Regions from separate parts of the Cryobacterium sp. TMS1-20-1 genome, predicted to be linked through region 2. Evidence: riboswitches for the same ligand, from Rfam matches in the RefSeq annotation. Region 2 holds a riboswitch; each other region holds the start of a gene.

Region 1 (9,343 bases), on a different contig from region 2:
ATCACCAACGGCTCCGGCGGCTGGTTCCACCCGGTGCACATTCACCTGATCGATGCCAAGATCGTCGGCCGAAACACCAACGGCGGCAAGCCGTTCGTCTGGGAAAATGGGCCGAAGGACGTCTTCTACGTCGGCGAGAACGAGTCGATCACGGTACTCATGCAGTTCGACACCGGGCCGGAGGCCGGCGGCCGCTACATGATTCACTGCCACAACCTGGTGCACGAGGACCATGACATGATGGTGCAATTCGCGGTGGGAGACTCCCGGGTGAACGACCCGATCTACTCCGATCCCGCCTATTGGGACACGATGCCGATGAATGCCTACCCGCCGGTGTACCTGCCGGGGCTGCCAGCCGGCACCTGATGGTTCACGCGACCCGTCCGACCTCGGCGGTGCGGCTTCTCGCTCTGCTCAGCGCTGGTTTACTGGCGGCTGGAGTGCTGAGTGGCTGCACCGCTTGGGCCTCCGCCCCGCCTGGCATGACCAGCACCTCGACTACGCCAGCCGCGGCATCCGCTTCACGCAGCGAAATTGGCAATGGCCGACCCCTGGTCAACTACGACGGACCACTGGTGCAACGCCGGGTCGTACTCGCGATACATACGAGAGCGGATGCCGATCTGCCCACGTTGCGCGCCGGCGTGGACCAGCGTGCCGACGGTGCCAACCTCAGGCTCGCCGATATTCCCCCCGATGTGTTGCCGGCCGGGGTGCTGGAGCAGGCCGTGCCCCAGCTGACCCTGCTGCTGCCGGCGGGGTCGACCGAAGACGACGCGCGCGGCCTTATCGATGCATCGACGGCCACCCAACCCGCGCAGTACTTCGTGCTGACCGTTCTGGTGCACGATCTCGTCTTCGAGGTGGACGCGACCGACCCGGGGGCGTTGGCCGATGCTATTGCGCGTGAAGGCATCCTCTCTGATGCTCTGGGAAACTACGAGACCACGGCTGGCACCGACACCTTGGGCGTGAGCTACCTCGGGACACTATTGGGCGACGAAATGGTGGATTCCGTGCGCAGCGCGATGGCACGCCCGGCCGGCACCACACCCCGGCGGGTGGCTGTCCTGGCCGGCACGCCCGGCGGGACGGGCGTTGACGTCGCCGCCGAACCGATCCCACAGCCGGTGGTCTTGGCTGGCGGAACCGCGCATGAGGTGGTGAGCGATGCGCCGGTGGCCGAGGCCGAGGTTGACTCGACACCGGTGGGACCGTGGCTGGCCTACTGGATCGGACTCGCGGTGGTGCTGGGCGTGACGGTGCTGTTCGCCGGTTGGAGTCTGGTGCGGCGCAAGCCTCGGGCTAGCGCGTTCGAACCGGAACGACCCGATCCAGAGTCGCCATGACGGAAGTGCCGCCGCCCACCCAGGAGCGCACCTCGAGGGTACCGCCGGCGACCTCGATGGTGTCGCGCATGATGCGCAGACCCATGTGATTCTCGGGTGCGTCCGCGGCCATGTCGAAGCCGCAGCCGTTGTCATGGATGAGCAGGATGGTGCGATCGGTATCTTGCATGAGCGTCAGCTCGACGGTGCCGGCCTTGGCATGTTTCACGGTGTTGGCGAGCACCTCGCGGGCCACCCGATAGAACATCGCCGAGCGGTCCCGGTCGAGATCACAGTCGGGGGGAATATGCAGTTTGACCTCGATGTCGTGCTCGAGCAGCGGGGCGGCCAGCCGGGTGAGGGCGGCCGGCAGTCCGAGTTCGGCCAGATCGGGTGGGTAGAGCTCGGTCGTCATAGCGCGCAGGGTGCGCACGTTCTTTTGCAGGATGGCCTTGGCCTGGCCGAAGAGCGCCCGATTCTCGGGGGTGGAATGCATTTCCTCGGCTTCGAGGGCGTAGGACAGGCCGGCCAGATCTTGAATGACTTCGTCGTGCAGATCACGGGCAATGCGCTGGCGTTCCAGGTCGGAGGCGTCGATCGCGTGCTGCAGGAGGCGGCGTTTCGTTGACTGGTGACCCTGGATGCGCCGGGCCAGCTGGATCGCCGGCACGAGCTGGGCCATTTGAAGGGCTCCAAGGGACAGCAGGAAGGTGGGAATCAGCCCGACCACGAGTGCGTTTTGCTCGTCACGGACCCCGTCGTCATTGAAGTACGCCTCCAAAATTACGACCTGACCGTTGGCCGCCGTGGTGCGCACGTGCACCTCGACCAATTCGCCGGCCTGGGACTCGTGCACGTCGTCGGCGCCGTCCTGCACGCCGAGGTTTGCATGCCCCTTGCCTCCGGCCAGGAGTTCAGGGGCAAAGCTCGGCAGGTCGAAGACCTGGCCGATCAGGGACGGAAGGTCGGAGTACACGATTCGCCCCCCGGAGTCCCAGACCTTGATGCGCACAATCGATCCGTCGGAGATGCGGGGAGCCAGGCGGTCGTCCAGTTGACGGGTCGATCCGGGCAACCCCGCGAGGAGGTCGTCGGTAATGAGCGGTCCGATGGAATAGTCGGCGAGGCGTTGAGCCTGTTGGATGGCGTTGTCCATGGCGTTGCTCTTGGATTCAGCGCGGACCCAGAGTGCGGCCGGTACGGCGATGATCATCATGGCGATGACGCCGACGGTGATGAACCGGCCCACCGCCGAGCGCACCTCGGAACGTTCGTCCGACCGGGTTCGGTCGAGGCGGCTGGGCTTCGCCGCCGAGTTAGACATGCTGGGCGGGAACCAAACCCAGGCGAGTGGCGATCACGACGGCTTCGAGCTGGGAGTGTGCGCCAAGCTTGCCGAGGATGGACTTGACGTAACCCCGGCAGGTGTTCTCCGAGATGCCGAGGGTCTTGGCGTTGGCCCGCACGTCGGAACCCTCCCCCATGAGGCGGAGCACCGCGAGCTCGCGCTTGGTCAGCTCGGGAAACGGAACCTCCTCGTTGTGCTGTCGGCGTCGGGCGCTGAGCAGGCCCACGAGCGACGGATGCACAATGAAACCGCCAATCCGAGCATGGCGGAGCGTGTCGAGCACCGTGGCGAGCGAACCATCCTTGGGCAGGAAGGCGCAGACGCCGATCGCCGCGGCCTGTTCGAGGGCCTCGAGGGCCGGGTCGCCGGTGAGGATCACGATGCGGGTCTGCGGGGCGCGGGCCAGAATAGCGGCGGCCGCGACGAGCCCGCTGCCGTCGGGCAGGTGGTAGTCCATGACGACAACGTCGGGGACCAGCTCCAGACATGCGGCGATGCCGCTTGCGACGTTGTTGGCTGAGCCAACGCTGCACAGGTCGGGCTCGCGGTTAAGGGAACCGGTGAGCAACTCGGCAAAGGTCGTGTGGTCGTCGACGATGAGAATGCGAATCTGTGCAATGGCGGGCGAGTAAAGCGCCGTCCCCTGAATGCTGGGTTCAAGGGGGGACATCTGCGTGGTCATCTGCGGCGACCTCTCTGCCCTGTCGCGAGCTGCGTTAGCTCCATAAACCAAACCAGTGTCTGCAGAACATGAGATTTTGTCGAGTCCTGTTGTTTTTGTCCCCCATATGGTATGACTCGGGAATCAGGCGCGAGCGACGGCGCGGCGCAGGAATGAGGTGATGACATCAGTGGCCTCTCGGAGGGAATCCGCGACCGGCTCTGGTCGCGGAAGTGTGCTCGGTCGGGGGCGCGAATCGGGTGCTGGCACTCCCAGCTGTTCGTGCAGCACGAGAAAGGCCGAGAGCACGTCGGCAAGGTCACCGTCTTCGGCGGCCGTCGCGTGCAGCAGACGCAGCTGGGCTGAGCGCAGAATCTGGCCGGGTGCGCAGCCCAGTTCGCTCTGCATGGCATGGCGGCACCGGTCATAGGCCTGCAGGCCCTGGGCGTGGCGTCCGGCAGCCTCCAGCCCGAGGATGAGGGCCGTCCAGGCTCGTTCATTGAGCGGGTCATCGGCAATCGCGAGGGTGGCGAGATCGACGGAATCGTCGATCCGGTGCAGGGCAGCGGCGGTTTCGGACGCCAGAACGCGGGCTGCGGTCAGCCGGGACGCGTGCAGGTCACGTGCCTCCGATGCCCACGCTGCGACCAGTTCATCGCAGAGCAGTGGGGCTTCGGCGAGGTCGAGGGCGCGAAGTAAGAAGGGGTAAGCCAGCTCGGGATTGGTTTTCTGGGCTCGTTGCAGCAGATGGTCGAACTGGTCAAGGTCGACATCGACCAGGTCGCGGTCCAACACATAGCCGCCGGTCGTTGTCTGCAACGGCCCGAACTTTCCCGCACCGGGCTGCAGGTGGCGGCGCAGCACGCTGACATAACTTTCCAGGGTGGGCAGGGCTTCGACCGGCGGGTTTGCTCCCCAGAGCAATTCGATCAGGTGGTCTTTCGATACCGGGAGGCCAACGTGTACGAGAAGAATCTCCAGGATCTGGCGTGGTTTCGGTCCGCCGAGTTGGTGGGCGTGCAGAACAACGGGGCCGCGTCGAATGGTCAGGTTGCCGAAGAGTTGAACGTTGAGGTGTGCGAAGGGCGCGCTGGCTGGCTGCACTCGGGTGTCCGATTCCATTGTCATGAAGACCTCCACTGTTGGAATGCGACAATGGTGCCCGTTTGCCCAAGCCCGGGGTAAGCCGCGGGTGGACTAGGGAACTACCCCCAATTTCGGGGACCATTTCAGGAGTTGGTATGGTGCCCGGTTCCGAGGGACAGGCTGGCCCCCTGAGGCCTATCCAGGACGAGGGCAATGACCTGATTGGGGATTTCGAAAACGAGGGTCGCTTGAACGGATGCTCCGCTCTGCTCCGCCGGGTCGACCCAGAGCGCGGCGGACCGCGCGCCGAGTCCGGATAGGGAGTAGTCGGCGGCGCGAAAGGCGAGGCCGGAGGCATCCGTTTCGGTCAGTTCGAGCAGAATGCGCACGCGGTGGACCCCGGGCTACACCGGGCTGGAGAGCAGATCGGCGGCGGTCGCCGGCACCCAGCCATCACGAGCCAGGCGATGGCCAATGGGATCAGAATTTCGCGGCGGCGTTGGAACAGGGAGCTCATCCAGCAGGGCCACGGCGAAGCTGCCCGGGTCATGATCTCGTGCCCGGTGTGCACGGCGAAGGTGCCCAGGTCGACCAGAATAGCGCCGGCCATGGCGGCGAATTCGGCCGATTCCTCCGTGTTGTCGACCATCGCCGGCGCAGCCCCAACCGCGAGCAGCACGTTGGCGGTGAAGCCGGCGACGACGGTATTCATGAGCCACTGCACGAGCGGATGGTGCCGGCGGAGTGCCGCCAGCACGCGAATGGCCTAACCAGCGGATGCCGGGGTGACCGTGGGAGTGTCGGTGGGCATCCGCTTGTCGAAAATGACCGTCATTAGAGCACCCGCAGCGGTAGATAGACCGAGCTGCCCAGACGGGTGAACTCGGCCGACTTCTCGGCCATTCCCGCCTCGATGGCCTCGAGACTGGTGAGGCCGTTCTCTTCGGCGTACACCCGAACATCCGCTGAAATACGCATGGAACAGAACTTGGGACCGCACATGCTGCAGAAGTGGGCGGCCTTGGCGGGGCCGGCCGGCAGCGTCTCGTCGTGAAAGCTCTGCGCGGTGTCCGGGTCAAGCGAGAGCGCGAACTGGTCGGTCCAACGAAATTCGAACCGGGCCCGACTGAGGGCGTCGTCGCGTTCCTGGGCGCGCGGATGCTGTTTGGCCAGGTCGGCGGAGTGCGCGGCGATCTTGTAGGTGATCACGCCGGTTTTCACGTCGTCGCGGTTGGGGAGGCCGAGGTGTTCCTTGGGCGTGACGTAGCAGAGCATGGCGGTGCCGGCCTGGGCGATGATGGCCGCGCCGATCGCGCTCGTGATGTGGTCGTAGGCCGGTGCGATATCGGTGGCGAGCGGGCCGAGCGTGTAGAACGGGGCCTCCTCGCAGAGTTCCTCTTCGAGCGCCACGTTTTCGACGATCTTGTGCATCGGAACGTGGCCGGGGCCCTCGATCATCACCTGCACGCCGTGCGACTTCGCGACCTTCGTCAGCTCACCGAGGGTGCGCAGCTCCGCGAACTGGGCCTCGTCGTTCGCGTCGGCGATCGAGCCGGGGCGCAAGCCGTCGCCGAGCGAGAAGGTCACGTCGTAGCGGCGCAAAATCTCGCACAGCTCCACGAAGTGGGTGTAGAGAAAACTCTCCTGGTGGTGCGCGAGGCACCAGGCGGCCATGATCGAGCCGCCGCGCGAGACGATTCCGGTCACCCGGTTGGCGGTCAGCGGCACGTAGCGCAGCAGCACGCCGGCGTGCACGGTCATGTAGTCGACGCCCTGCTCGCACTGCTCGATCACGGTGTCGCGGTAGATCTCCCAGGTGAGCAGCGACGGGTCGCCGTTGACCTTTTCAACGGCCTGGTAGAGCGGAACGGTGCCCACCGGAATGGGCGAGTTGCGCATGATCCACTCCCGAGTGAGGTGAATGTCCTTGCCGGTGGAGAGATCCATCAGGGTGTCGGCGCCCCAGCGGGCCGCCCAGACCATCTTCTCGACCTCTTCGGCGATCGACGAGGTCACCGCCGAGTTGCCGATGTTCGCGTTGATCTTCACGGTGAAGGCCTTGCCGATAATCATCGGCTCGCTCTCCGGATGCTTGTGGTTGGCCGGAATGACGGCCCGGCCGCGCGCCACCTCGTCGCGGACGAGCTCGACCGAGACGCCCTCGCGCGCGGCGATGTAGGCCATCTCCGGCGTGACAATGCCGGCGCGGGCCCAGACCAGCTGGGTGGCAGCGCCGTCGATGGGCAGCGGATGCTCCCACCCGGCCCGAGTCTGCGGCAGCCCCTTCTCGAGATCGATTGTGGCCGTCTCGTCGGTGTACGGGCCGGACGTGTCGTACAGGTCGAAGTGTTCGCCGTTGCTGAGGTTCACCCGGCGAACGGGAATTTCGAGCCCGGGCCAGCCTTCTATCGGTTCGTAGCGTTTGCTGCTGCCCTGGATCGGGCCCGTTGTGACGGTTTCGGACATAGTTGTGTCGTCAATTGTGCGCATGTTCTCGAACTTCCTACGCCGGCATTACCCGGACAGGTTCAACGGTCGACGGCCCTGGCCGTCCTCTCAGCTCGCTGGTGCGCGCTCCCGTGGTTGGTGTGTCTTCTGACTTCTTTACCCTAGCGCTGGTTGCGCGCTCGGGGCCTACCGGGGTCGCGGTCACCGCGCCCGGTGGGGGCCATCGCGCCGGGCATCGCTGGCGCGATGACCGGGAGCTGGCGCCCGAGCCTGCGGCGGGCCAGGCATAGCTGGCGCTGGGCATCCGCTTAGCGAGCGAGGGCGGCCAGCTCGGCGCGGGTCGAGGCGCCGACCTTGCGCAGCAGGTTGGCCACGTGAAACTTCACTGTGTTCTCGCTGATGGTCAGGGCCTGTGCGATGGCCTTATTGCGCGCCCCAGAGGCGACGAGTTCGAGCACGCCGCGTTCGCGTGGGCTGAGGCCCCAGGCCGCGGCGGCGGTGACGGATGCCGTGGGCGCGTCGAGCGGCAGCGACACGGCCATCTCGGAGCCCCAGCCGGCGGTGGCCTCCACGTTGAGGGTGCCGCTGAGCGCGACGACGCGGGCGGCGAGCTGGCGCACGCTCGGAACCTCGGCATCGAGGTTGCCCGGACCGTCGTCCCGAATGTGGATGAGCAGGTTACTTCCGTCGCAGTCCCACTGCACGCGCACCCGCGCGACCCCGGCCTGTTCGACGAGGGCGAGTACGGCGCCGCGCACGATGGCGCGGGCTTCGTGGGCGACCTCGCCGGGCAATGCCCGACCGTTCACCGGCGGCTCGATGAACTGCACGTCGAGGTCGCCGAAACGCACGAGCGGGCGCAGGTCGTTCCTGAGGCGTTCGAAGGCGCGGGCGACGGGTTCCTCGGTGAGACTGCGATCGAGGTCGCTCACCGCGCGCAGGGCGACCATCGCGGCGGCGGCGAGTTCGGTGGCCTTCTGTCGGGCGGCGGTGTCACTCGTGCTGCCGGAGCGCAGCACAGCGAGCAGGGATTCCAGCGTGGTGGCGTGTGCGTCGGTGAGGTCGGCGATGAGTTTGGAGCGTTCGGCGGCTGCGCTGCGCGCTGTTTGAACCGGGGAGTTTGCGGGGAGCGTCGAGCGTTTTGCGGTCGTGGCGGATGACGCGGCCGGTTCGGCTGCTCCGGTAGCAGCATCAGACCGGAGGGCGGCGGCGGCCGTGCTGCGCGCAGCGGCCTCAGTGGCGGTGGCGCGCACGCCGGGGTTAGATGAAGCGGAAGTCATGCCCCCAGCCTACCCGGGCCATCCTCGGAGCCCACCCAGAGCCATCCGTTTGGGTAGGAAAACCGCTCGTTTGGCGGGCAGCATTCCCACTCGAAGGAGTGGAACATTGAATCATGACCGAAACGACAACCACCCCACTGGCAGCGGATGCCCTCGGCCTCATTTTCGCCGAGAACGGCCGCGTCGTCGAGGCGCTGCAATCGGCATCCGCTTCAGTACTGGATGCGGCGGCAACCCTGCTCGCCGCGGCACCCCGGGTATTTGTGCTCGGTGCTGGCCGCTCCGGGCTGGCACTGAAGATGACCGCGATGCGACTCATGCACCTCGGCCTCGACGTGCACGTGGTGGGCGAGGTGACCAGCCCGGCGATTGTGTCGGGTGACGTGCTGCTGGTGGCGAGCGGATCCGGAACGACGGGCGCCATTGTGCGTGCCTCCGAGACGGCTCACGGCGTGGGGGCGAGCATTCTCGCGCTGACCACGGCGCCCGAGTCGCCGCTCGGGCGGCTCGCCGCGGTGAGCGTGGTCATTCCCGCGGCTGCCAAGCAGGACCACGCCGGGCAGGTGTCGGCCCAGTATTCGGGCGGCCTGTTCGAGCAGTCGGTGTTGTTCGTCGGCGACGCCCTGTTTCACATGCTCTGGAAGGCGAGCGGTTCCACGGCCGAACAGCTCTGGCCGCGTCACGCCAACCTCGAGTAATGCCGACCGGGCCCGGGCCCGGAAACCGGGCCCATGTTAGATCATGGGCCCACCGACCGGGCCCGGGCCCGGTCGCAAGAAACACGTACCCCAACAGAAAGAAGAACCCCCATGAAGCTTCAGGTAGCTATGGACGTACTGACCACCGAAGCGGCGCTCACGCTGGCTGCTCAGGTTGCACCGCACGTCGACATCATCGAGCTCGGCACCCCGCTGATCAAGGCAGAGGGCCTGCGCGCCGTCACCGCGATCAAGAACGCGCACCCCGACAAGATCGTCTTCGCCGACCTCAAGACGATGGATGCCGGCGAGCTCGAAGCCGACATCGCCTTCGCCGCCGGTGCAGACCTCGTCACCGTGCTCGGCACGGCTGGGGACAGCACCATTATCGGAGCCGTCGCCGCCGCGACCAAGCACGGCAAGGGCATCGTCGTTGACCTCATCGGCGTTGCCGACAAGGTCACCCGCGCCCGCGAGGTCACCGCGCTCGG
Region 2 (9,343 bases):
TGGCGATTTCGCTGACTTCGTGGCGGCGGCGTTCGCTGGTGGGGTCGACATCATTCAGCTTCGCGACAAAAATATCGACGCTGCCGAGGAGCTCGAATATCTCGAAATTCTGCGCTCGGTTGCCGACCAGCACGCACGACTCTGGGCCGTCAACGATCGGGCGGATATTGCCAGCCTGGCGGGCGCTCCGGTATTTCATGTAGGCCAGACAGACCTGCCGGTGGCCTCCGCTCGCACCCTGCTCGGCCCGGCCGCCGTGATCGGCCTGTCCACACACAGCACCGAACACGTGGATGCAGCCCTGGCCGCGAACGATCTCAACTATTTTTGCGTCGGCCCAGTCTGGGCCACACCGACAAAACCCGGTCGAGCGGCGGTCGGAACGCAGCTTCTGCGTTACGCGGCCGCCCGCAGCGCAGCCACCGACAGCGAGCTGCCATGGTTTGCCATCGGCGGCATCGACCTCGGCAACATCAACCAGGTCGTCGACGCTGGCGCGACTCGAGTGGTTGTGGTGCGCGCGATCACCGACGCCAACGACCCGACGGATGCCGCGCAGCGACTTCTGGCCAGCCTGCCCGCGCTGGGCTGATACCGCACACAGTACCGAGTTTGGCGTGGTCATCTCAGGCCAACACAGAGTGCCGAGGGGCGTCGAAGAAGTCGAGCTCGAACCGTGACGAGGTGGCAAACGCCTGGCGCATCGCCGATTGTTGCGCGTCAGAGGCCGTGGCCGCAGCGTCGTCGGTGAGCGCGATGACTTCTCTCGTGGCCGCGGCGAATTCTTCATCGGCATACGTCTGGAGCCACGCCGCATATGGATGTACTGCTGTCTCGGTGCGCGCCAGAAAGTCGGTGTGCAGCCGCTCACCGACATCCGCATAGAGCCAAAAACAGGGCAACAGCGCCGCCAGAAGCACCGCATAGTTTCCGCCCTCAGCGAGCCCGAGCAAGTGATCCAGGTAGCCAGCCGTTACCGGGCCGGCCTCGGACGACACGTCCCGTTGCCCCAGCCAGTTTCTGTGCAATTCCAACTCAACGTCGCGGCACCGTCGTGCCGAATCGGCCAGAAACCGCTGTGCGTGCATGCTCGGCGCGATCTCACTGGCGCGCGCAAGAACGCGCGAGTAAGTGGCGAGGTAGAGCGCGTCCTGAGCGAGGTAATACGCAAAATCTCGCTCGGCCAGAACCCCAGTACCGAGATCCGTAATGAACGGCAGATCGAAGATCTGCGTGCGAATCAGCTCGACATCGCGCCACAGTGTCGCACTGAACTTCACCGAATCAGCTGGTGTGGCCGACTCGGCCGACGCGCCTGCGAACAGCCGATGAAAGTGATGGATCGGGCCATGGCCCTGACCGACCTCGAGGTCGTCGGCATGGATCAGAGCATCCTGAAGCCAGTCTTTGACCTCGGCCAGAGACGCAGCCCAGTCCCCGGTTCGCGCCTGTACCGTGGCCATTGCCGAGGAGAGCGAGCATCCGGTGCCGTGGGTATTCTTGGTGGCGATGCGCGGCGAGGCAAACTCGACAACGCTCTGTGCCAGCAGCCCGTGGGTGTTGACCAGGGCGTCAGGGCAGAGGGCTTCGTCGAAATGACCCCCCTTCACCAACACGGTGACTCCGGTGCGGGCTGATAGTCGTTTGCCCTGCTCGATGGCCGCAGCCCAGTTTGCCGCTGTGGGTTCTGCGAGCAGAACGGCCAGCTCGGGAACGTTGGGTGTGACGAGATCGGCGAGGGGGATCAGATCACGCAGAGCCTGCTCCGCTTGGGGTTCGAGCAGCCGGTGACCACTTGTTGCCACCATCACCGGGTCGAGCACGACGAGCGGAGGACGGTGGGCATTTAGCCAGGAACGCACCTCGTGAATCACGTCGATTTCGGCGAGCATGCCGATCTTCACGGCATCGATGGTCACGTCATCGCTCACGGCGTTCAATTGCTGGCGCAGAAACGCGACCGGCGGGGTGTGCACCGAGCGCACCCCGCGTGTGTTCTGCGCGACCAGAGCTGTTACTACTGCCATGCCGTACCCGCCGTTGGCCGCGATGCTTTTCAAATCGGCGTGGATGCCGGCACCGCCGGTCGGGTCGGTGCCGGCGATACTGAGAATCCGAGGCGTGGTGCGCGGCGTGATACTCGAGGTCTGATCAGTCATCCGTGACATTCCTTCGCTAGTGCTAACTAGACAGGTTCAACGGGTATTCATCTCAGCTCGCGCATTGTGCGGAGCACCCCGTGTCACTCAGCAGCCTATACGCCAACAAACGTCACTCAGTTACCGATGCCAGAATCGTGGGCGTTCAGGACACGCCCCGAGCTCACAGGTCGGCGAGCAGGCTCACCGGGTTTTCAATGCAGCCGGCCACATAGGTGAGAAACCCGGCGGCGGTTCCGCCGTCGCAGACCCGATGGTCGAACACCATGGAGAGTTCTACGACGGTGCGAACCGCGAGTGCGTGTTCGACCACCCACGGCCGCTCGATCATGCGCCCAATGCCGAGAATGGCCGCTTCGGGATGGTTGATGATCGCGGCCGAACCGTCGACGCCGAGCGATCCGAAGTTGTTGAGGGTGAAGGTTCCCCCGGTCAGCGCGCTCGGCGAGAAGGTGCCGTCGGGCGATTGCGCCACCAGCGCGGCGAGGGCATCGCGCAGCTGTCGCGTACTCATCGCGTGGGCACGGTGGATGACGGGAACCATCAGCCCGCGTGAGGTCTGCGCCGCAATGCCGAGGTTGATGGCTCCGTGCTGGAGAATCTCCTGGCTCGCGGTGTCGACCGAAGAATTGAGCACCGGATACCGGCGCAGCCCGGCCACCACGAAGCGCGCGATGAGCGCCGTCACGCTGAACCGCTCACCCGTCGCCGCGAGCAGCTGGTCCCGCGCGGCGAACAGGGCGGTCGCGTCGACGTCGAGCCAGATCGTCGCCTCGGGAATCTCCCGACGCGACGTGGTCAGCCGCTGTGACACGACTTTGCGCAGGCCGGTGATGGGAATGCGAATATCCGCACTCGCCGCGTCGACAGCGCTGGGCGGCGTCGCAACGTCGACATCGGCTGCCACATCGGCTGCCACATCGACAGCCACGGCCGGAGCGGTGAGCGTGCGAATGTGTTCCTCGACGTCGCTGCGCAGCACCAGACCGTCGTGCCCGCTCCCGGCCAGCGTGCTCGCGTCGAACCCGTTCTCGCGCGCCAGCCGGCGCACGATCGGAGACACGACGGGGGAGCGGCGGATCGGGTCGACCGTGCTGGACGAATCGATGGCCGCAGAAACGGATGCCGCCACCTCGGCGGGGCGCTCGGCCAGCGCAACAGCGCTGGGCGGCGTCGATGCAGCCGGTGCCGGGGCATCCGCTGCCCGTGGGCTGCCGAACCGACCGGCGGCCACCTTGCGCGCCGGCCGGGTGCTTTCGGTCGCGCCGTAGCCGACCAGAACGGCTCCGGAGCCTTCGACCGCCACGACGGTCGCCGCGGCGACCGGAACGCCGACAACACCGGCTGAAGCGTCAGCAGTCGCGTCGGTCACGGTCAGCAGCACCTGCCCGGCATGAATGACCTGGCCGGGCTCGCCGAACAGGCTTGCCACGACGCCGCCGTAGGGCGACGGCAGCTCCACGATCGACTTGGCCGATTCAACCTCGACCACGGCCTGGTCGATGGCGATCGTATCGCCGGGAGCGACCAGCCAGGCCACGATCTCGGCCTCGGTCAGTCCTTCACCGAGGTCGGGCAGCAGAAACTCGCGGCTCATCAGGACCACTCCCAGGTCGACAGCGCGGCGAGGATTCGGTCGGGGGTCGGCAAGAAATACTCCTCGAGCTTGGGTGACGGGTACGGAATGTCGAAGCCGGTGATGCGCAGAATGGGCGCGGCCAGGTAGAAGAAGTTGCGCTCGGTCAGGCGAGCGGCCACCTCAGCGCCGTAACCGCCGAACTGGGCGGCCTCGTGCACGATCGCGGCCCGGCCGGTCTTTCGAACGGATGCCCCCACCGTCTCGTCATCAAACGGCGACAGCGTGCGCAGGTCGATGACCTCGATCGAGAGCCCCTCAGCCGCGCCCTGCTCGGCCGTCGCGAGGGCGGTCTTCACGGTCGGACCGTAGGCGATGAGCGTGACATCGCTGCCCTCCCGTAGCACGACGGCCCGGTTCAGCGGCTCGGTCTGCACCGGCAGGGAAAGCTCCGCCTTGCTCCAGTAGCGACTCTTCGGCTCCATGAAAATCACCGGGTCGTCGCTCGCGATGGCGCCCCGCAGCATGGAATAGGCGTCGGCCGGGTTCGACGGGCTCACCACGGTCAGCCCGGGCGTCGCCGTCCAATACGCCTCGGAGGAGTCGGAGTGATGCTCGACGCCGCCGATATCGCCGGCGTAGGGAATGCGAATGACGATCGGCAGTGAAATCTTGCCGCGCGTACGGTTGCGCATCTTCGCCACGTGCGACACTATCTGCTGGAACGCTGGGTAGCTGAACGCGTCGAACTGCATCTCGACCACCGGGCGCAGGCCGTACATCGCCATGCCGATCGCCGTTCCGACGATGCCGGCCTCGGCCAGCGGCGAGTCACTCACCCGGGTCTCGCCGAATTCGGCGTATAAGCCGTCGGTGACCCGGAACACGCCGCCGAGCGGCCCGACGTCTTCGCCGAACAGCACGACCGTCGGATCGTCGACCATGGCGTCGCGAATGGCCGCGTTGAGGGCGGCGGCCATGGTCAGGTTTTCCGGAGCGCGCACAGCTGTTCCGGTCTCGAGGGGCTGCTGCGGGCTCATCGGGTGCTCTCTTCGTATTCACCAGCGGATGCGTCGGCGTCGAGTTCGGCCGCCAGAAAGGCGCGTTGCTCGGCCAGGGCGGAGCGGGGGGTGGCGTAGACGTGCTCGAACAGCTCGAGCGGATCGACTACCGCCTGCTCGGTCATGCACTCGCGGGTCGTCGCTGCGAGTGCCTCCGCGGCCGCAGCGACGGAAGCGCGCTCTTCCTCGGACAACGCACCCTGGGCAATGAGGTACTTCTCCAGGCGTTCGATCGGGTCGCGGCTGCGCCACAGGTCGACGTCGGCGGTTTTGCGGTAGCGGGTGGGGTCATCCGAGTTAGTGTGCGCCTCGATGCGGTAGGTGAGGCCCTCGATCAGGGTCGGGCCGCCGCCGCTGCGGGCTCGGTCGACCGCCGCTGAGATGACCGCGAACATGGCCGCGACGTCGTTGCCGTCAACGTAGAAGCCGGGCATGCCGTAGCCGATCGCCTTGTCGGCGATGGTGCGGCAGGCCATCTGCTTGTCGAGGGGCACGCTGATCGCGAACTGATTGTTCTGCACTACGAAGACGACGGGGGCCTGCCAGACTGCGGCAAAGTTGAACGCCTCGTGAGCGTCACCCTCGCTCGTGGCCCCGTCGCCGAGCAGGGTGAGCGCCACGGTGTCGTCACGCTTGAGCTTGGCCGCGGTCGCGAGGCCCACGGCGTGCAGTGCCTGGGTGGCGAGCGGGGTGGCCTGCGGGGCGATGCGATGCTGTTGATAGTCGTAACCGCTGTGCCAGTCGCCGCGGAACGAGGCGAGAATATCCTTCGGCTCGACGCCGCGGGTAAGCAGCGCGATGCTGTCCCGGTAGGTCGGAAACAGCCAGTCCTGCGGCGAGAGCGCGGCGACGGCGGCGATCTCGCAGGCTTCCTGGCCGAGCGCGGATGGGTAGGTGGCGAGGCGACCCTGCCGGGTGAGGGCGGTGACCTGCACGTCGAACCGGCGGGCCACGACCATCTGCCGGTAGAGGTCGACCAGTGTCTCCACCGGGGGAAGGACGAATCCGCCGCTCTCGGTGCCCGGAACGGCGTTCCCCGAATCATCGATCAACCGCAGGGGTGGGGGTGCCAGCACGGCCGTCAGCGGCGTGCTCTCGACATTGAGGCTCATGAGCCAATGGTGCGCCCTTTTCGCAGGCCTGGCCGCGCTTTTTCGCAGTTGTGAACGATTGGCCGATCATCCGCCAGACGGCGACCAATCGGCATGGTTGAGTCCTGAATCAGTGCCAGGCGTCCGGAGTCGTGCCGGGTGCATGCCCGATGATCTCGTCGAGAATGAGGTGGGACCGGGTCGAGATCACCCCCGGCATGGTGTGGATATCGCGCAGAATGGCCTGGCTGAGCTGCTCATGGTCGGGAGCGCTCACCGTGAGAATGATGTCGATGTCGCCGCTCACGGCCTGCGCCTTCTCCACGAACGGCAGTTCGGCGAGCTGCGCGGCAATTGCGCCCCAGGCGACATCGCCGATTTTCACGACTACGAGCGCGGACACGTTGAGCCCGAGTGCCTTACGGTCGGTTTGGGCACCGAAGCCGGTGATCACGCCGTGGCTGATCAGCTTCTGCACCCGGGTGTGGGCGGCGGTGCGGGAGATGTGCACCTGCAGGGCCAGCTGGCGCATCGAGAGTCGACCGTCCCGGCTGAGCTCGGCGATAATCTGGCGATCGGTGCTGTCGAGTCCGGGGTGGGGAGTCTGGGGCTGCGTCATTGGACTCTCACACTACCGGCGCGGGCGCGGCCGCCGTGGATTCGCGCTGACCGGATTTGCGCAGCACGCGCAGATAGTGATTCTTGGGCCAGTGGCGCAGCGCCAGCGGCAGGCGGGGATAAATCAAGCGGATGCCGCCCAGCACGCGATCAAAGCGCCGCTCGTGCCGCTCGGTCCAGGGAAGTTCGAACAGCACGCGAACGTGGGGCGGCAGCAGTCCAGCGGTCATCAGCCGGGCCAGCGGCAGGGCGGCCCGATACCAGAACGGAGCCGAGCGCGAGTGCAACAGCTCGTGCGCGACCGCGCGGGTGGCGGCATCCGTTGTCAGCAGCTGCAGCTGCTCGTTCCAGTATTGGCGAAAGGCGGCGCGATCTTTCGGCCACAGTTCTGGCGGCACTTGCAGCGCTGTGCCGAGCCGGGCGTATTCGCTATAGACGGTATCGGCCGTGTTGTCGCCCAGCGGGCCGTAGATCAAAGCGTGCAGGTGGGTGGCCGATTCATAGAGCGTCGCGGCAACCCAGAGCTGCAATTCGGGGGTGAACGCGTTGTACTCGGGGGTCGTGCCGACCGAATGCACGGGAACGTGCGCGTGATTGACCCGCGCGGCCATCGCAGCGGCCAGGTCGGCCTCGCCGAAGACGGTGGCGTAGACGTAGCTGAGCGTGCCGTTCAGCCGGGCGAGCGGCTTGGCGGCGAAATGGCTGTGGTCGGCCACGCCGTGCCCGATGGCCGGATTCGCCAGCTGCAGCAGGATGGCCCGGCCTCCGGCGGCGATCAGCAGGCTCTCACCCGCTACCCCCCGCATGCTTGGTGCGCGTGCGCTCACAGCAACCTCCCAATAAACACGCAGAACCTCGTGACAGGGTGAGCCTATTCGGTCGTCCTGAGTTTAGGTCCCGTCTGAACGCCCGAACAGGGGGAGATGAATACTTGTCTTCTGGGGAATATGTGCGTCTTCTATGCGCTTGCATGTATCCGAGGGCGACAATTCCTGGGCCCACACACTTGAGGAGAACTTCTATGAGCGAGACCACGATCACCAATATCCCGGGCTACAAGGCTGGAACCTGGACCATCGACAAGACCCACAGCTCCGTGAGCTTCAGCATTCGCCACATCGTCATCAGCAAGGTCAAGGGCACCTTTGACGACTTCGACGCCACCTTCGTGACCGGCGAGAACCCGCTCCAGACGAGCGTCACCGCCTCCGCGAAGGTCGTCTCGATCAACACCAACGAGCCGGGCCGCGACGGTCACCTGCGCACCGGCGACTTCTTCGACGCCGAGACGTACCCGACGATCGACTTCGTGTCGACCGGTGTGCGCGTCGTAAAGGACGACTACCTCGTCGACGGCAACATCACCATCAAGGGAATCACCAAGCCGGCCACGTTCGAGCTCGAGTTCGGCGGCTTCGGCGGAGACCCCTACGGCAACTACAAGTTCGGTGCCACGGCCAAGACCGAGGTCAACCGTGAAGACTTCGGCCTCACCTACAACGCTGCCCTCGAAACCGGCGGAATGCTGCTCGGCGACAAGGTCACCATCACGCTCGAACTGCAGGCCGCGCTCAACGCGTAACCCGTAGTATTTTTTCGGCAGGGCCCCACTTCGGTGGGGCCCTGCTGCGTTTAAGCGGGAATGGTGAGCATCCACTCGGTCAGACGGCGGCGCAGCTCGGCGCCATCGAGGTCGGTCCGGCCGAGATCCTGATAGTTGGGCGCCCAGGTCTCCACCCGGGGGAAGGCCTTCATCGCCGCGAAGTGGTCCCAGAGGGCCACATCGGGGGTGGGGGAGCCGAACGCCTCGTCGTAGGCCCGGGTGAACACGTCGGCGACGGTCACGTCGTAGAGAAACACCAAGTCCTGGCGGCACCAGGCCAGGTCGTAGCCGCGCGGCGCTCGCCCGGCGCCCGACCAGTCCACGATGCCGGTGAGGCGCTCGTGCAGCCAGACGGTGTTGCCTGACCAGAAGTCGTTGTGCGTCAGCACTCGGGGTTCGTTATTGAGCTGCCGCCAGAGGGAATGCATCGGTGAATCGGCCGCTGGCTCGGTGAACAGCTCGGGGAGCGCACTATCAACCGCAAGGGAGTGGATGCGCGCGAGCGCCTGCCCGAGTTGCCGCGCGAAGTCCCGCGGATCCTGGGGGGTGATCGAGGCCCGACCCGCCAGCAGCGTCGTGACGATGAGCGGGCATCCGTTCACTGTGCCGTCAGGGTCGGTGGCCAGCAGTCTCGGAGCAAGGTCGCCCAGGTCGCCCAGGGCGGCGAATACCTGGATCTCCCGGCGCACGGCGTCGTCACCGGGCGGGAACTCGCGCAGCACGACGTCGCTGCCGTCGGGCGTGCCCACGACGCTCGTCGTGGCGTGCGTGCCGCCGGGCAGCGTGCGCACCCAGTACAGCTCGCTGACGGCGAGCTGCCGGGCGGCCCACTGCAGCACGACGGGGGAGGGAACCGCTGGGATCATTCCTCTACGCTACGCGCTCAATCCGAGTCAGACCGGGCGGGAGTCCTTGCCGTCGAGCCACAGCTCGACGGACTCGTCGCGATGCACTCCGTCGGAGCCGACGTGCTTCTCGCTGATCGTCGTGCCGTTCTTGATGACGTAGACAAGGGCCATGGCGTGGCCGCGGCCCAGGTCGTAGTCGGTCTTGAGCCAGGCGATGATGACGCTGGCTTTGGTGGCGGGGTCGTCGAAACCCTGTTCGTGGGCGAGTGCGACGATGGCACGCGGCGTCAGCCCGGTCTTCTCCTCGATCGCATCGAGGTAGGCCTGAAACGACATGGGAGCCTCCTGAGTGAACAGCCTGTTATCAGATAGTACGCAGATTTCGCG
Region 3 (9,343 bases), on a different contig from region 2:
GGCAACGTCGAGCTGACCCAGGACGCGGCGAATCCGCGCGTCAGAATCGAATTCCTTGAGCAGGTGCCGAATCAGCGGGGGCAGCTCGAGCCCGGCCTGCTTCAGCACCTCGTCCCACCGCAACACCTCGAACACCGGCCCGTCGGCGATCACCGTGCGGTCGGCCAGCACGATCACCCGGTCGGCGAGGGTTGCAACGGTACGAAGATCATGACTCGAAAAGAGGATGCTGCGGCCCGCGTCGGCCGCCTGGCCGAGCGCTGCCAGGGTGGCGATGGTGTCCCGGCGATCGAGGCCGAAGGTGGGTTCGTCGGCGAGCAGCACCGGCCGATCGTGCGCGAGCATGGCGGCGACGCTGAGCCGCCGCTTCTCGCCGCCGCTCAGTCGATACGGGCTTTGATCGGCGAGGTGGGTCAACCGGTGCCGGTGCAAAATGGCCTGAAGCTCGTCATCGCTCAGGCTCGGCAGCCCATGCCGAATCTCGCCGCGCACGGTGTGCTCGACGAATTGGTGCTCGGCATTCTGAAAGATCATGCCGGGTCGGGCGCCGGTCACGGTGCCTACCGATGGCCGGTGCAATCCCGCCAAGGTCAGCAGCAACGAGGTTTTGCCCGTTCCATTGCCGCCGAGCAGGGCCACGATTTCGCCGCCCCGCAGATCGAGGCTGACGCCGGCGAGAACCGTTGTGGCGGTCCCGTTCGGCGCGCCAACCCCGCGATCAATGGCCACATCCGTGGCGGTCAGAACGATCCGGCCGAAGTCCTGCCGTCGCCCTAAGGCTTCGGCCGGCTCGCCGAGTGACCGGAGGCCGGCGCGCACGCCCGGTTCGCCGAGCCCGCCGGCGCACCCGGTCACGGCGAGCAATTCGGTTTCGAGCGGAAGCCAGCATCCGTTTTGATTGAGCGAGCGCCCATGCTGGGCGAGCACGTCGACCGTGGGGCCATCGGCAATGACGGTTCCGGCCTCGCCGAGCACGAGTGCGCGTGGCGGCAGCCCGGCGATTCCCGCCGTGCCCGTGAACTCGTCGATGCGGTGTTCGACCAGCACGACGGCCGGCCGGTAGGTGTCGACGGCCGAACGGATGGCGCGGCGCACGGCGCCCAGGCCCGCCGCGTCGAGCATCGAGGTGGGTTCGTCCAGCAGGAGCACGGCCGGTTCGGCGATGAGGGTGGCGGCGAGGGCCACGCGCTGGCCTTCGCCGCCGGACAGCTGCCCGGTCGACCGGTGTCGCAGCATCCGTGCCTGAACAGCGTCAAGCGCGCGATCGATGCGCGCCGAGATAAGCGCCGGGTCGACACCGCGGTTTTCGAGCGGCAGGGCAAGCTCCTGTTCGACGTCGGGCAGGCAGACCGACGATGCGGGGTCCTGCGCGACCACGCCGACGAGCCGGGACAGCTCGACGACGGAGGTTTCGATACTGAGCGTCCCTCCCATGCGCACACTGCCGCCGAGCGAGGCTACGACCGAATGCGGAATGACGCCGGTGATGGTCTGCAACAGGGTGGATTTGCCCGAACCGGAGGCGCCGAACACGATGAGCTGCTCGCCCGGCGCGAGGCGCACCGACACGTCGCTGAGCACGGCCTCGGGCCGACGCGGAAATCGCACCGACACGTCCTGCAGTGTCAGGATGTCGGTCTCAGGCACGGGCGAGGCGATCGCGGCCGATCGCGAAATTGTCGACGACGCCAGTTTTGTCGAGGGCATCGACGATGAGTTTGGCCAGCAGTCCGCCGAGAATCACGCCGGAGATCAGCTGAATCGCGAGGCGCAGCAGAAAGATCTCCTGGCCGTACCAGCCGGAGCGAAATGCCGAGTAGAAGAACACCAGCCCGGCGCCGAGCAGCCCCGAAAGTGCGTAGGTCAGCCAGCCGTAGTTGCGGTAGCGAGTGAGGGCGAACGGAATCTCGCTGCCCGCGCCTTGAATGGCGGCGGCGACGAAGAGCAGCGGCCCGACCATGGAGCCGAGAAAGACGACCTCGATCACCGACGCGATAACCTCCGCAAAGATGCCGGCGAACGGCCGTCGCACGATGGCGATCGCGATCGGGGCGACGAGCAGCCAGGAGCCGAGCAGAAAGTGCTGCGCGAGGTCGCCGGCCGGACCCATCGCGATCGACAGGGCGGTCCATGCCTGCACGAATATCCAGTACAGAAAGCCGAACACGACACCGAGCACGACGACAAGCACGAGGTCTTTGAGGCTCCAGTGCCTTTTCTTGGCGGATGCTGTGGGCATGGCTGTTTCCTTCTGGTCGGCGTCAGGACGCATGGGAGTTCAGGCTCGGGCTGTTGAGGGACAGGGTCGCGTGCGTCGCCACGTGCTGCACCGTTCGGCCGGCCACGATCCAGCCGGCGGCGATGACCTGCAGCACGAGGGCGAGGTCGCCCTCGAGCCGGGTGACGAAGTGCTCGCTGTGTACCGTGAGCCCGGAGGCCTTGGCACTCTCGATCGCGGCGTAGATGTCGCGCATGTGATCGGCGGAAGCAGAACCGGTGCCGTCATCCAGTGGATACAGTGCCCATTCTGCGACAGCGTGTACGCCGGTGGGCGTGAGGTTCACGACCTCGGCGAAGAGCCCGCCGTTGGGCGGCAGCGTGCAGGTGACTTCGCCGGGGCATCCTCGGGAGAATTGCACGGTTGCCGTGACGTGGGCTCCGCTGCGGCTCGCGCCGGCGACGACCTGGCTGACGTAGCGCAGCAGGTCGGGTTCGGCGCCGGACAGGTAGGTGCTGACGACGCCGGTTTGAAGTGCGATCCCGGTCGAATCTGCCTGCTGGAGTGCGTCGAGAATGACGGCGGCGTAGTCGTCGCGCATGACGGCGAGGGTGAGGCGCGCGCCAATGCCGAACTCCGCCGGTGTGGCTGTGAAGGGGGTTTCTGGAATGATCGTGCCCATTTCTTTCGTGGGGGCACGGGAAAGACGAGTCAGCCTCCCTGCGCTGGCATGATCCAGATCAGGTTCGACGGTCGAAGCCTCTGCAGCTTCCTCTCAGCCCGATTAATCGGACTCCCGTGTTGATACAACGAAAGTATGGCATGCCCGTGGCTGCCCGATCCTCGAGTAGACAGTCTGGCTAACTAGTGAGACTATGTAGTCATGCAACCGAAAACCTGGCCAGCCGAGTGGATGCGCGCCGCCCTTGGCCTCTGCGTGCTCCGCACGCTGGCGCCCGGCCCGACCTACGGCTACGCGATCGCATCGGCGCTCGAATCCGCCGGCTTCGGCGCCATCAAGGGTGGCACGCTCTATCCGCTGCTCACGCGCTTCGAAGCCGCCGGCTGGATCGCCGCCGAATGGCGACCGGGCGCCGGGGGACCTGGCCGCAAGTACTTCTCGCTCACCGACGACGGCCAGCAAGAGCTCACCGACCAGACCGCCCACTGGGTGCTCTTCTCCACCACCGTGCACGACCACCTGCAGAAAGGGCCGGCCGAATCATGATGACCAGCAACCCGCGCGATCCCGACAACGGAAGCACCGACATCCGCTCTAAAGTGACCGACGACGCCACCTGGTTCGACGAGTTCACCATCGAACTGCGGCTGCTCGGCGTGCGCGGCGACGCAATCGGAGATGCCCTGGCCAGCGCTCGGGAGTTTCTCGCCGATTCCGGCACGAGCGCCCTGGAGTGCTTCGGCAACCCCAAGCGCTACGCGGCCGAGCTGGGCCTGCTGACCATCCCGCTGCGCCGAGTGAACCGTGGGGGTTTGCTGGCCGGTCTCGGAGCGTTCGGACTCTTCGGCTTCCTGCTTTCCGCCCTCCCGCTCGTGCATGGTACGGCGGTGAAGATCGACCTGAAAACACTCGTGGTGTTCGTTGCCGCAGTCGTCGTGATCCTGCTCGTGCCGACATTTCTCAAGGCGCTCGCACGCCTGCGCTTGCGCGCCTGGATGGTCGTGGTCGCGGCGGTATTGGGTGTCGGCACCTCTCTTGGCCTCGGGCTGTGGAGCAGCTCGAGAGTGCTCTATACCGTGCCCGCCCTGCCGATCGTGATCGTCTCCGCGCTGCTCGTGCTCGTTCCGGCGATCTGGAGTCAGGCGAGCCATTCCCTGAGTGACGACGCGATTGTCGACCCGGGCGGGTCGCCCGAATTCCGGCAGTCGTTCTCGACGCGCCTGTTCCTCGGCGTGGTCACCTGGTCGATGGTGGCTGCGTCGATCGTGGTCTGGCTGTTCGCGCTGTTCGGCGAGCCGCTCGAGCGCTAATCGGCCGTGGCCACGGCTCTCGCCCTCGAACCGTGAGTTTGACCCTGGCGCGGCCGCCGAGCCGTGAGTTTGACCCCGATTCCGGCGCGGTTTGGGGTCGAAACTCACGGCTCGACGTCAGAAACTCACGGGTCGGCGAAAAAATGGGCGAAGTACGAGCTCAGGGATACCCGACAAACCAGAGCAGCGCGATCTCCCACGGCGGCAGCCGGTCGAGGCGGGGGGCGGAGCGCGCTCAGTCGCCGCCCCCCGCCCCCGTTCGTCTTCGCCGCAGACTATCCGCCTCTAGCAGCAGCGTCCCTGCGGGTTCGCATCCTGACGGTCGGTCTGGTCGCGCCAGAATTCCCGCTCTGTCATGAGCGGATGCGGCGCGCGGCCCACGCCCGCAGCATCCGTTTCGCAGACGCTCGCGTGGTGCGCCACATATTTCTCGTAGGCATCCTCGCCGAGGATCCCCTTGAAGAACCAGACCACCCCGCGGGCGCCCTTGCGGACGCCCGCCAACAGGGTCATCAGTGACCCTTGATTTTGATCTTCTTGTGCACCGGCAGGGCATCCCACTCGGCCTGCAGCACCTTCTCGGGCGGGGTCATGATGAATCCAGCCGGGGCGTAGGTCTGCGACTGCACGGCGTCATCTTCACTCGTCGCACTGGAGTTCTTGCGGTACGCGTTCCAAGTGGCCTGAAGAGCCGTGAGAATCACGATGATCGCGAGCACCACGAACACGATCGACAGCACGCCCTGAACCATTGTGTTGCGCACGACAGCTTCCATGGCTTCGACGCTCGGTGCGGTGCCAAAGCTCGTCTCGCCAGCGGCGAGGGCCTCGGAGAATGCGCGGTTCTGCGCGAAGTAACCGATGCCCGGGGTGGTCGAGAAGATCTTCAGGAACGACGCCGAAATCGTGACGACGGCAGCGAATCCGAGCGGAAGCGCCACGACCCAGAGGTATCTGAACAGTCCACGCTTGGCGACGATGGCCATGCACACGGCCAGCGCGATCGCCGCAAGCAGCTGGTTGGCGATTCCGAACAGCGGGAACAGCGTGTTGATGCCGCCGAGCGGATCGGTCACCCCCATCAGCAGCACTGCACCCCAGGCGGCGACCATGATGGCCGTGGCGGCCCAGGCGCCGGGACGCCAGGAGGTGTTCTTGAACTTCGGGAAGAAGTTACCGAGGCTGTCCTGCAGCATGAAGCGGGCGACGCGGGTGCCGGCATCCACTGCGGTGAGAATGAAGAGTGCTTCGAACATGATGGCGAAGTGATACCAGAAGCTCATCATTGACGTGCCACCGACGAGCTGCTGCATAATGTGCGAGAGGCCGACGGCGAGCGTCGGCGCGCCGCCGGTGCGGGAAACGATTGACTCCTCGCCGACGTTGGTCGCCATGTCGGTCAGCATGTCGGGCGTGAGGTTGACGCCGGTCAGGCCGAGGCTGTTCACGAAGGCGACCGCACCCTGCACGGTGCCGCCGGTGAGGGCGGGCGAGGAGTTCATGGCGAAGTAGATGCCGCGGTCGATCGACAGCGCGGCGACGAGGGCCATGATCGCGACGAGCGACTCCATGAGCATGCCGCCGTAACCGATGAAGCGGGTCTGGCGTTCCTTCTGAATGAGCTTCGGCGTGGTTCCCGAGGCGATGAGCGCGTGAAAACCCGACAGGGCGCCGCAGGCGATCGTGACGAACAGGAAGGGGAACAGCGTTCCGGCGACGACCGGACCGGTGCCGCTCGATGCGAATTCGCTCACGGCCGGCACGCTGATTTCGGGACGGATGATGACGATCGCCACGGCGAGCATGCCGATCGTGCCGATCTTCATGAAGGTCGACAGGTAGTCGCGCGGGGCGAGCAGCAGCCAGACCGGCAGGATAGCGGCGATGAAGCCGTAGATGATGATGCCCCAGGCAATGGTGACCTTGTCGAGCAGCAGGTAGGTCTGACCCCAGTCGGTGCCGGCCACCACGCCGCCGCCGATGATGGCGGCGATGAGCAGCACGAAGCCGATGATGGAGATTTCGGTGATCTTGCCCGGGCGGAAGAAGCGCAGGTAGCAGCCCATGAACAGCGCGATCGGGATGGTCATACCGACCGAGAAGACGCCCCACGGGCTTTCGGCGAGGGCGTTCGTCACCACGAGGGCGAGGATCGCCACGATGATGACCATGATCACGAGGGTCGCGATGAGAGCGGCGGTGCCGCCGATCACACCGAGTTCGTCGCGGGCCATCTGGCCGAGCGAACGACCGCCGCGGCGCATGCTGAAGTGCAGAATCAGGTAATCCTGTACCGCGCCGGCGAGAACGACGCCGACAATGATCCAGATAGTGCCGGGCAGGTAGCCCATCTGCGCGGCCAGAACGGGGCCGACCAAGGGGCCGGCGCCGGCGATGGCAGCGAAATGGTGGCCGAACAGCACGCGACGGTCGGTCGCGGCGAAGTCCTTGCCGTCGGCCTTGTACTCGGCCGGGGTGGCGCGACGGTCATCCGGGCGAATGATGTGCTTCTCGATGAACTTCGAGTAAAAACGGTAGCCAATGAGATAGGTGCAGATCGCGGCGAACACGAACCAGATCGCGTTGACGGTTTCACCGCGCACGACGGCGAGCATGACCCAGCTGAGGCCACCGAGCAGTGAAATAGCTGACCAGATCGCAATTTTTAGGGGCGTCCAGTGGCGATCGTGGGCGTCAAGTTCCTCCGGATCCAGAGCGACCGCGAGGTCGTGCGGAATCCGTTTCAGAGCGGTCGGTGATTCGGTCGTGTTGGACGCGGCGCCCATTTCTCCTCCTTGAGCCAAGGCAAATCCTGTGAATCTGCCTACTAACGTTACCTCCGAGCGAGAAAGGCTGAGCACCAGGGCGGGAACTCGGGTCGGATCGAGCGCGTAAAATGGGTAACCGGGCATTCGCTCGCATTCTGCGCCTTCGACCATTGGAGCCACCGTGGCCGCACCCACTCATCTTGATTCCGTCATCGCCCTCGCCCGCCACCGCGGCTTCGTTTTTCAGGCCGGCGAGATCTACGGCGGTTCCCGCTCCGCCTGGGACTACGGACCCCTCGGCGTTGAGCTCAAGGAAAACATCAAGAAGCAGTGGTGGCGTTCGATGGTCACCAGCCGAGACGACGTCGTCGGCCTCGACTCCTCCGTGATTTTGCCTCGCCAGGTCTGGGAAGCATCCGGTCACGTCGAGGTTTTCAGCGACCCGCTGATCGAGTGCACGAGCTGCCACAAGCGTTTTCGCGCCGACCACCTCGAAGAGCAATATGAGGAAAAGAAGGGCCGCCCGCCCGAAAACGGCCTCGACGACATTGCCTGCCCGAACTGCGGCAATCGTCACATCTGGACCGAGCCGCGTGCCTTCTCCGGCCTGCTCAAGACGTACCTTGGCCCGGTCGATGACGAGGCCGGTATGCACTACCTGCGCCCCGAAACCGCGCAGGGCATCTTCGTGAACTTCGCCAACGTGCTGCAGGCGTCGCGCTCCAAGCCTCCGTTCGGCATCGGCCAGATCGGCAAGAGCTTTCGTAACGAGATCACCCCCGGAAACTTCATCTTTCGCACCCGCGAGTTCGAGCAGATGGAGATGGAATTCTTCGTCGAGCCCGGTACGGACGAGACCTGGCACCAGTACTGGATCGACACCCGCATGAAGTGGTACACCGACCTCGGAATCAACCCCGAAAACCTACGCCTGTTCGAGCACCCAGCCGAGAAGCTCTCGCACTACTCCAAGCGCACCGTCGATATCGAATACCGCTTCGGCTTCACCGGCACCGAGTTCGGTGAACTCGAGGGCGTGGCGAACCGCGGCGACTTCGACCTGTCGACGCACGCCAAGGCATCCGGTAAAGACCTCTCCTACTTCGACCAGACCAAAAACGAGCGCTGGACGCCCTGGGTGATCGAGCCCGCGGCCGGCCTGACCCGGTCGCTGATGGCCTTCCTGGTCGATGCGTATGTCGAAGAAGAGGTTCCGAACAATAAGGGCGGCGTCGACAAGCGCACCGTGCTCAAGCTTGACCCGCGCCTGTCGCCGGTCAAGGCCGCCATCCTGCCGCTGTCGCGCAACGAGAAGCTCTCCCCGATGGCCCGCGAGCTCGCGTCGAGCCTGCGCCAGCTCTGGAACGTCGACTTCGACGACGCCGGCGCCATCGGCCGTCGCTACCGTCGCCAGGACGAGATCGGCACCCCGTTCTGCATCACGGTCGACTTCGACTCGCTCGACGACCAGGCCGTAACCGTACGCGACCGCGACACCATGGCGCAGGAGCGCGTGCCGCTCGCCGAGCTCGAGGCCTACCTGGCCGTGCGCCTCCGCGGCGCTTAGCGTTCAACCAATGGATGCCGCGACTCGGTCTCGAAAACCGCGCCGCGGGCATCCGTCAGGCAGACTGTAGAGCATGAAAGCGGTCTATTTCGAAGAATTCGGGGTGCTTCCGGTGCTGCGCGAGGTGCCAGAGCCGCTGATAAGTGCGGCCGGCGTGATCGTGCGGGTCGAGGCGACCGGACTCTGCCGCAGCGACTGGCACGGCTGGCTCGGCCATGACGCCGACATTGCGCTGCCGCACGTTCCCGGCCACGAACTGGTCGGCGTGATCGACGCTGTCGGGCCGCTCGTGCGCCGATTTCGGGTTGGTCAGCGCGTGACGGTGCCGTTCGTCTGCGCCTGCGGCGAGTGCCCGGAGTGCGACGCCGGCAACGGACAGGTCTGTCGCAACCAGACCCAGCCCGGATTCACCCACTGGGGTTCCTTCGCCGAGCGGGTCGCGCTGCACAACGCCGACGTGAACCTCATCGCCATCCCCGATGACCTCGACGCCGGCGCTGCCGCGATGCTCGGCTGCCGGTTCGCCACCTCGTACCGCGGACTCGTGCACCAGGCACGGCTGCAGGCGGGCGAAACCCTCGTGGTCGTCGGCTGCGGTGGAGTCGGCCTAAGCGCGGTCATGATTGGGCAGGCGCTCGGCGCCATCGTCATCGCCGTCGACATCAATTCCGACGCGCTCGAGGCGGCGAGCCGGGTGGGAGCTGCTCACGTCGTCAACTCGGCCGAACTGCCCGACGACGAGGTGGTCGAGCGCGTTCGGGCGCTCGCATCAGGGGGTGCAGACGTGAGTCTCGAGGC

The links. Region 2 has a riboswitch for thiamine pyrophosphate ahead of E3O45_RS01490 (bifunctional hydroxymethylpyrimidine kinase/phosphomethylpyrimidine kinase). Riboswitches for the same ligand answer to the same signal wherever they lie in the genome.
Region 1: it holds a riboswitch for thiamine pyrophosphate, as region 2 does, so the genes downstream of both, thiC (phosphomethylpyrimidine synthase ThiC) here and E3O45_RS01490 (bifunctional hydroxymethylpyrimidine kinase/phosphomethylpyrimidine kinase) in region 2, are expected to answer to the same signal.
Region 3: it holds a riboswitch for thiamine pyrophosphate, as region 2 does, so the genes downstream of both, E3O45_RS09930 (YkoF family thiamine/hydroxymethylpyrimidine-binding protein) here and E3O45_RS01490 (bifunctional hydroxymethylpyrimidine kinase/phosphomethylpyrimidine kinase) in region 2, are expected to answer to the same signal.

What each region holds. Positions count from the first base shown of each region.
Region 1 is NZ_SOGF01000047.1:29,446-38,788, forward strand. Features, by position in the region: gene E3O45_RS09755 (multicopper oxidase family protein) at 1-369, shown strand, start outside; gene E3O45_RS09760 (hypothetical protein) at 486-1,352, shown strand; gene E3O45_RS09765 (sensor histidine kinase) at 1,309-2,655, opposite strand; gene E3O45_RS09770 (response regulator transcription factor) at 2,648-3,361, opposite strand; gene E3O45_RS09775 (BTAD domain-containing putative transcriptional regulator) at 3,485-4,468, opposite strand; gene E3O45_RS09780 (hypothetical protein) at 4,570-4,815, opposite strand; gene E3O45_RS18220 (hydroxyethylthiazole kinase) at 4,794-5,183, opposite strand; gene thiC (phosphomethylpyrimidine synthase ThiC) at 5,261-6,916, opposite strand; TPP riboswitch at 6,910-7,017, opposite strand; gene E3O45_RS09795 (response regulator transcription factor family protein) at 7,183-8,154, opposite strand; gene hxlB (6-phospho-3-hexuloisomerase) at 8,268-8,852, shown strand; gene hxlA (3-hexulose-6-phosphate synthase) at 8,964-9,343, shown strand, end outside.
Region 2 is NZ_SOGF01000010.1:75,483-84,825, forward strand. Features, by position in the region: gene thiE (thiamine phosphate synthase) at 1-592, shown strand, start outside; gene E3O45_RS01490 (bifunctional hydroxymethylpyrimidine kinase/phosphomethylpyrimidine kinase) at 627-2,168, opposite strand; TPP riboswitch at 2,151-2,250, opposite strand; gene E3O45_RS01495 (dihydrolipoamide acetyltransferase family protein) at 2,323-3,756, opposite strand; gene E3O45_RS01500 (alpha-ketoacid dehydrogenase subunit beta) at 3,756-4,775, opposite strand; gene pdhA (pyruvate dehydrogenase (acetyl-transferring) E1 component subunit alpha) at 4,772-5,908, opposite strand; gene E3O45_RS01510 (Lrp/AsnC family transcriptional regulator) at 6,018-6,506, opposite strand; gene E3O45_RS01515 (oxygenase MpaB family protein) at 6,514-7,332, opposite strand; gene E3O45_RS01520 (YceI family protein) at 7,527-8,087, shown strand; gene E3O45_RS01525 (phosphotransferase family protein) at 8,138-8,974, opposite strand; gene E3O45_RS01530 (DUF4287 domain-containing protein) at 9,002-9,292, opposite strand.
Region 3 is NZ_SOGF01000047.1:64,916-74,258, forward strand. Features, by position in the region: gene E3O45_RS09920 (ABC transporter ATP-binding protein) at 1-1,647, opposite strand, end outside; gene E3O45_RS09925 (ECF transporter S component) at 1,640-2,239, opposite strand; gene E3O45_RS09930 (YkoF family thiamine/hydroxymethylpyrimidine-binding protein) at 2,262-2,900, opposite strand; TPP riboswitch at 2,918-3,028, opposite strand; gene E3O45_RS09935 (PadR family transcriptional regulator) at 3,102-3,446, shown strand; gene E3O45_RS09940 (hypothetical protein) at 3,443-4,210, shown strand; gene E3O45_RS09945 (YbdD/YjiX family protein) at 4,496-4,726, opposite strand; gene E3O45_RS09950 (carbon starvation CstA family protein) at 4,723-6,996, opposite strand; gene E3O45_RS09955 (glycine--tRNA ligase) at 7,160-8,545, shown strand; gene E3O45_RS09960 (alcohol dehydrogenase catalytic domain-containing protein) at 8,619-9,343, shown strand, end outside.